DNA from 2 places in the Paenarthrobacter sp. NPDC089307 genome. Region 1 is predicted to be linked to the other one. Evidence: riboswitches for the same ligand, from Rfam matches in the RefSeq annotation. Region 1 holds a riboswitch; the other holds the start of a gene.
The links. Region 1 has a riboswitch for cyclic di-AMP ahead of AB0N72_RS07990 (hypothetical protein). Riboswitches for the same ligand answer to the same signal wherever they lie in the genome.

Region 1 (3,552 bases):
TGCGGACCCCGCTGGTACTTCACCGAGCTGCCCGTGATGATGGAATACCCCACGGAGGATCGCCTCTCCCGGATAAAGGTCCCCGTGTTGATTCTGCGGGGAAGCCGCGACCATGTAGCGGGGCCGGAGTGGTCGCTGCGGCTCTCCAGGGCTGTGGCGCAGGGTCGCCTGGTGGAGATTCCCGGCGTCGGGCACGTGGCCCAGCACATGCGGCCCAAGGCCGTGGCAGATGCCATCCGCAGCTTCGTTACCGCTACAACGCAGCACCGCTAAGCGGCCGGCCGCTTGAGCGCTGGGCGCCTGGCCGCTCAGGAACGACGCCGGCGCGCACCCGGGTGCCCTTGTTGGGTTCGGCCGAATCAGGCTAGGCTGGCGGGGCCAGCAAATTAGTAAGTCTGCTTACGAAAGGGTGCCACCATGACCAGCTATGACCCGGAAGACGATCCGCAGACCTTCGGCGTGAGCGGTGCTACCGGACCCATCGACACCACTGCCGAGGCCGACAGCATCCACGAAGACCCCGACATGCGCCAGGACGAGGACGACGACCCCGCATCCTCAGCCAACCCGGACCCCTTGGACGGAAATATCACGGGGCTGGAGCCGGGCGGCGGAGTGCCACCGGGAGAAACCCCGCCCGCCGAAGGCAGCATGAGCAGCGACCAGGGGCACGAAGAGTAGTACCGGCACCTACGGGAGGCTCAATATCTGCCCGAGATCGTACTCGGCAGGTTCTTCCAACTGGGAGTACGTGCAACTCTCAGGGGTCCGGTCCGGCCGCCACCGGCGAAACTGCGTCGTGTGGCGGAACCGATCGCCCTCCATGTAGTCGTAGGCCACCTCAATCACCAGTTCGGGGCGCAGGGGGACGAAGGAGAAGTCCTTGCCGGCACTCCACCTGCTCTGGCCGCCGGGCATCCTCGAACCCCCGGGAGCGTCCTCCTGGCTGGCCCACTCGCCCCAGGGGTGCTCGGCAAACTCCACCTGATACGGTTCGAGCTCAGCCACCAAGGCTTCCCGTTTTGCCATGGGGAATGACGCTACGACGCCCACGTGGTGGAGCCGCCCCGAGTCATCGTAGAGGCCCAGCAGCATCGACCCCACAACCTTCGCCGTCTTGTGCCAGCGGAATCCGGCCACCACGCAGTCGGCGGTGCGTTCGTGCTTGGTCTTGAACATCACCCGCTTGTTCGGCTGGTACGTCCCGTCCAGGGGCTTGGAGAGAATCCCGTCCAGCCCTGCGCCTTCGAGCTGCACGAACCATTCCTGCGCACGCTCCAAGTCGGTCACAGCAGGCGTGACGTAGATGGGTGGCTCGGCTTTGGCCAGTGCCCGCTCCAGGACGGCACGACGCTCCGAAAACGGCTTGCCCGTCAGGTCTTCGTCGCCGAGCGCGAGGATGTCGAAGGCGACCAGGGACGCCGGGGTCTTCTCTGCAAGCATCCGCACCCGGCTGTCCGCGGGATGGATCCTCTGCTGCAGCACCTCGAACTCAAGCCGGTTGCCCTCGATCATGACGATCTCGCCGTCGATCACGCATTTGTCCGGGAGGTTCCGCTTCAAGGCCTCCACGAGCTCCGGGAAATAGCGGGTCATGGGCTTCTCATTGCGGCTGCCCAGGATGATCTCATCCCCATCCTTGAAGACGATGGTCCGGAAGCCGTCCCACTTCGGCTCGTAATGCCCTACCTCGGGGATTGCGGGGACAGATTTGGCGAGCATGGGCGAAATGGGCGGCATCACTGGTAGATCCATAGCTCATGTCTACCGGCCAGTACGGGCAGAAGGCTAGTGTTGGGCCATGGATATCTTGGCCGTGTTGGGGGCAGTCCTCGGAATTCCGACGCTCCTGGCAGGGCTTTCACCAGCCCCGAACCCTAAGCGGTAGGACCCTCCCGCAAGGGGCGACCTACCGCCCGTTACATTAATGTGACTTTACTTTCCGCCTCCTGTACGGTCGTAGGGCGACCCGAATCTCCGCTGGGCCGCTTCTGGATTGACGCCGGGCTCTGCCGCAATCCAGGATCCGCCAGACCCGCGGCAGAGACGGGGGACCCACAGTTTCCCGGGCTTGTTTTCTCCACAAGCCCTTGGGGTGAAGCCGCACCACGCGGCCGGACGGCCTCGTCCGAACCCGACAGCTAACCTCGCAGGCGTTGAGAGGCAACAACCATGTCCCCAACCATGGAAAATTCGCGCCGCGCACAACTGGAGCGCGAGCGCACCAAGCCAACCGGACGCCGTCGGGCCCAACCCAGCGGACAGGTCACCGGAGCAGAAAGTACGACGCCGGAAGCCGCCACCGCGGCAATCCCCACCCAGGTGGCACCAGCCGCAGCCGCCCCCACCACGCGCGCGGCCGCCCGGGCCGCTGAGCGGGAACGGGCAGCCAAGGCCGTGATCGAGCCAGTGGAACCCAACGCAGATCCGGTGGAACCCAACGCGGGCAGCCCTGCCCTCCCCGAACCGGCGACGGCAGCCATTCCAGTGATCGAAGCCGCCGCAGCCCCGGTGTCGACCACGCCGGGTCCTCCAACGGCGGCCATTCCCATCGTCCGGCCTGCCAGCCCGAAACAGGATCTGCCTGAACCGGCCACCGCAGCCATTCCGGTCGTTGCTCCACGCGAGGAAGCCGCCGCAGCATCATCGTCGGCAACAGCCCGCGTCGTGACGCCGGCGCCGGTGACCGCAGCAAGCTTCCGGGCTACATCTGCTTTTGACCGCGAGCCGCAAGCTGTCCTGCAGAAAGCCGCGTCCGTGAAGCACATGAGCCAGCGCATGGCAGTCATTGCAGGCGCACTGGGCTTGGTGCTGACTGCAGGCGGGCTGGGGCAAGCGTTGGAACTTCCGTTCTTCGGGCAGGAATCCCCCACTCAGGAAGCCGGCGGCAGCAAGGACGGCCAGGACCGGCAAACGGGCTCGGCCGCCCCGGCACCCCGCGCTTCCTACACCACGGCCTCCTCCCCATCTTCGTCGGGCTCGGCTTCGTCCCAGGCGGGCCAGCCTGGCACGGTACCGGAGGAACCCGCCGAGGTTTCGCCGTCGTCGGTTCCCTCACCGCACGTCTCGCTGGCTGCCCCTGTCTGGGTCCCCTCGGCGGCCGCTGCGGTGCCGCCAGTTGCGGCGCCAGCGCCCGGAACGGCTACGCCGGCCCCGGCACAGCCTGCACCTGCTCCCAGCGACGTGCCCTCTGACACGGTCACCACACCGCCGGCCACGGCAACCCCGACGCCGACGCCCACACCGGCTCCGCCGACTGCCACTCCGACGCCGACTCCGACGCAGACCGAGACCCCCAAGCCCCGGCCAACCGGCAGTCCCAGCGCCACCGTCAAGCCACAGGCCAGCACCTTGGAATCACTCCTTGACGCCGCCCAAAAGGCGTTGCAGTGAGCACCCGGATGCCCCGCACCAACGTGCACACCGGATGGCATGGCAGGTACTGCAGCAGCAGCCGCACGGCCACCTTCCGGCGCCGGATGGGCCGCTGGAGTTGCCAACGGCTGAAGCGCTCCTAAAGGCTGAAACGAAAGAGGCAGGCACCCACGGTGC
Region 2 (3,552 bases), on a different contig from region 1:
GGCCACCACCAGGAGTTCGGTGTCGAAGAACCAGGCGTTGTCCAGGGTGTGCGGCAGCAGCCGGTGTGCCACGTCCGCGCGGATGGCTTTGAAACCGCACTGGGCGTCGGAGAAACGTGCCCCCATCACGGTGTGCAGCAGGACGTTGTAGCTCCGGGAGACGAACTCGCGCTTGGGTCCGCGGACTACGCGGGACGTGCGGGCCAGCCGGGTGCCGATTGCCAGGTCTGAGTGGCCGGAGATCAGGGGCGCCAGGAGCGGTGCCAGAGCGGCGAGGTCAGTGGACAGATCCACATCCATGTACGCCAGGACCGGAGATGGCGATGCCAGCCAGACTTGACGGAGGGCGTTGCCCCGGCCCTTCTCTTCGAATCGCTTGACGGTGAGTTGGGGCAGTTCGCGGGCCATGCGCTCGGCGATCCTAAGCGTGCTGTCCGTGCTGGCGTTGTCTGCCACGGTGATGCGGAAAGTATGTGGAAATGTCTCCGTGAGGTGGACGTGCAGGCGGCGCAGGCATTCCTCAAGGTCCCTTTCCTCGTTGTGGACGGGGATGGTGACGTCCAGGACAGGAACCGTGGTCCGGGTGTCAACGGGAGAGCGCCGCGGCTGCCGAACGGGCAGGGCAGGAGCGGCGGGGTGCCCCGCATGGGCGGGGTTCGGCAGCGCACTGGGGGCGGGATCTATGAGCGTCATGGATCCAGAGTGGTGCCGCCGATTGTGAGGGCTTTAGGCGGAAGCTGTGACATGACTGTGTAACTGTATGGGGCCGTGAGGTTGTGCCGGGATATGCGAAAGCCGCCCCGGTCTCCGCTGCCCGCACCGGTTGGAACTGGTGCGAACGGCGGTAACCGGGGCGGCGATCAAGTTTTCTGGCTTAGTACCAGTTGTTGGCCAAGTGGAAGGCCAGGGCAGCTGACGGGGATCCGTAGCGTTCCTTGATGTAGTTCAGGCCCCACTTGATCTGGGTCTGGTAGTTGGTCTGCCAGTCAGCACCGGCAGAGGCCATCTTGCCGGCCGGAAGCGACTGGACAATACCGTAGGCGCCGCTGGAAGCGTTGGTGGCAGTGGTCCGCCAACCGGATTCCTTCTCCCAGAGCGTGTTCAGCGCCGTCATCTCAGAGGCGCTCCAGCCGTAGCTGCCAAGAATGCTGGCGGCGTAGGCCTTGGCTGCTGCGGGGTCATCCACAGCCTTGGGGGCAGCTGCGGCGGCCGCGGCCTCTGCGGCGGCAGCAGCGGCGTCGGCTGCTTGCTTGGCGGCGGCGTCAGCGGCAGCTTTTTCTGCGGCGGCCTGGTCAGCGGCGGCCTTCTCGGCTGCTGCCTGCGCGGCAGCGGCCTGGTCAGCAGCTGCCTTGTCGGCGGCGGCTTTGTCGGCGGCAGCCTTGTCGGCAGCGGCTTTGTCCGCAGCGGCCTTGGCAGCTGCAGCCTTTTCGTCGGCAGCCTTCTTGGCGGCTGCGGCCTCCTCGGCTGCCTTGTTGTTGCTGGCCTCGGCCGCGGTCCGGGCCTCAGCCACGCGGCTGGCTTCAGGAAGCGTCAGGGCAGCGTTCGCGGCGGTTCCGAGTGAAGCAACGCCCAACGCGGCGGCGATAACGCCAGCCACAACGGACATGCGGTGGCCGGACTTGCCCTCACGGGCGGCCTTCTTGAGGACGGTCTGCGACTTGGTGAGCGGGGCTTCGTTCTGGTCGCGGTGACGCGCGGAATGGCGCGTCTGATCGTTAAATTCAGACATGTGTGATTACCTCTCAGCGCCTGCGGAGTTAGCTGTCGGGTTCGGATGAGGTCATCCGGCCGCGCGTCACGCTGCGGCTTCACCCCTAGGGCCGGCAAATGCCTGGGCCCGGAGACTCTGGGTCCCCCGTCTCTGCCTCGGAGTAAGAACGGACTCCGGGAAGTGGCAGAGCTCGGCGCATCCCGGATGTGGGCCATTTGGGGCGACCCACCCTTTCGACGGTACAGGAGGTTTCCGCAGAAGTCACATTTAGGTAACAGAGATCACGGCGCCGGTGAGTCGCCTTGCTGGATTCGTTACGTTCGTTCGCTGTTGGCGGCGGGGAGGCGAACGGCAAATTCCGTGCGCCCGGGACGGGAGGTCACTTCGACGCTACCGCCATGGGCTTCCACGATCGATTCCACGATCGACAGGCCCAGGCCGGAGGTGCCTTCGGACCCTGATCGGGCGGCATCGGCCCGGGCAAAGCGGGAGAAAATCCGGCCTTGGAAATCCTCAGGAATGCCGGGGCCGTTGTCGGTTACGGTCACTACTGCGCTGCCGTCGGCTGAGAGCATGACGCCGGTGACCACCGTGGTGCCGGCATCCGTGTGCTTCCTGGCATTCGACAGCAGGTTGGCCAACACCTGGTGCAGTTGCGTCGCATCACCGCGGACGGTCACGGGTTCGTCGGGCAGCCTCAGTTGCCAGATATGGTCCGGCGCCATGACTTTCTCATCGCTCACGGTCTCTATCACAAGCTGTGTCAGGTCCACGTCCGTGACTTTCACGGGCTGGCCTTCATCAAGCCGTGCCAGCAGCAAGAGGTCTTCCACCAGCGTTGTCATCCGTTCGGACTGGCTTTGGACCCGCGCAAGGGACTTCCTGCCATCGTCCGTGAAGGTCTCGGTCATCCGCAGCAGCTCGGTGTAACCGCGGATGGCAGTCAGTGGCGTCCGCAGTTCGTGCGAGGCATCGGCCACAAATTGCCGCACTTTGGTTTCGCTTTCCTGCCGGGCTTCCAGCGCACTGGATACGTTGTTCAGCATTTGGTTCAGGGCGTAACCCACGCTGCCCACTTCAGTTCCCGGATGGGAGGCCGACGGCGGTACCCGTACCGCAAGCGCCACCTCACCGGCGTCGAGAGGCAAGCGCGAAACCTTGGTCGCCACCTCCGAGAGCTGCTCCAAAGGCCGCATCGTCCGCCGGATGATCACGGTGCCCACCAGGCCGATCACCACCAGGCCACCAAGGGAAACCAGCACCATGGTCCAGACCAGCGACGCCTCTGCGGCCTGCTTGTCCGCCAAGGGAAGGCCGGTCACGATCACCTCGCCGGAGGTCTCCACTGCCACCAGGCGGTAATCACCGTTGGACAAGGAGCGGTCAACGGCGCGGCTGTCCCGGGGGAGCGAGAGCAGAACCCGTTCGTCGGCGCCTGACAAGGAAACCCGGTTGCCCTGGGCATCGATCAGGCCCGAGCTACGCACAGTGGATCCGACGATTCGCGCGTTCAGGGTGCCGGCAGCCTGGCCACGGGCCTCCAGCGGATCCGGCCTCCCGGACGGCGAATTCGGAAAGCTCGACGGCGGCCTGCCGAAGTCAATCGCGCGGCTGGACGCCTGCTCCAGCTGCTTGTCCAGTTGCCGGTTGAACACCATGTCCATCGAGGCGTAGCTGATGACGCCCACGGCACCGCAAATTGCCACAAGCAGCGCCATCGCCACCAGTACCAGGCGGGTACGCAAGTGCCACGTGGAAGGGTTCAACCAACTCCGCTGCGTAGTCCGGGCGACCCCTGAGAGGGAACTCAACGCTTAGTCCGCAGGTTTGATGACGTATCC

Region 2: linked by a shared signal. The riboswitch ahead of AB0N72_RS13275 (hypothetical protein) and the one ahead of AB0N72_RS07990 (hypothetical protein) in region 1 are both predicted to bind cyclic di-AMP.

The regions. Positions count from the first base shown of each region.
Region 1 covers NZ_JBFBHE010000003.1:105,420-108,971, forward strand. Annotated here, with positions in the region: gene AB0N72_RS07975 (alpha/beta hydrolase) at 1-273, shown strand, start outside; gene AB0N72_RS07980 (DUF6480 family protein) at 418-681, shown strand; gene AB0N72_RS07985 (ATP-dependent DNA ligase) at 691-1,755, opposite strand; cyclic di-AMP (ydaO/yuaA leader) riboswitch at 2,018-2,170, shown strand; gene AB0N72_RS07990 (hypothetical protein) at 2,185-3,393, shown strand.
Region 2 covers NZ_JBFBHE010000005.1:90,432-93,983, reverse strand. Annotated here, with positions in the region: gene AB0N72_RS13280 (glycosyltransferase) at 1-693, opposite strand, end outside; gene AB0N72_RS13275 (hypothetical protein) at 875-1,729, opposite strand; cyclic di-AMP (ydaO/yuaA leader) riboswitch at 1,733-1,917, opposite strand; gene AB0N72_RS13270 (HAMP domain-containing sensor histidine kinase) at 2,026-3,522, opposite strand; gene AB0N72_RS13265 (response regulator transcription factor) at 3,526-3,552, opposite strand, start outside.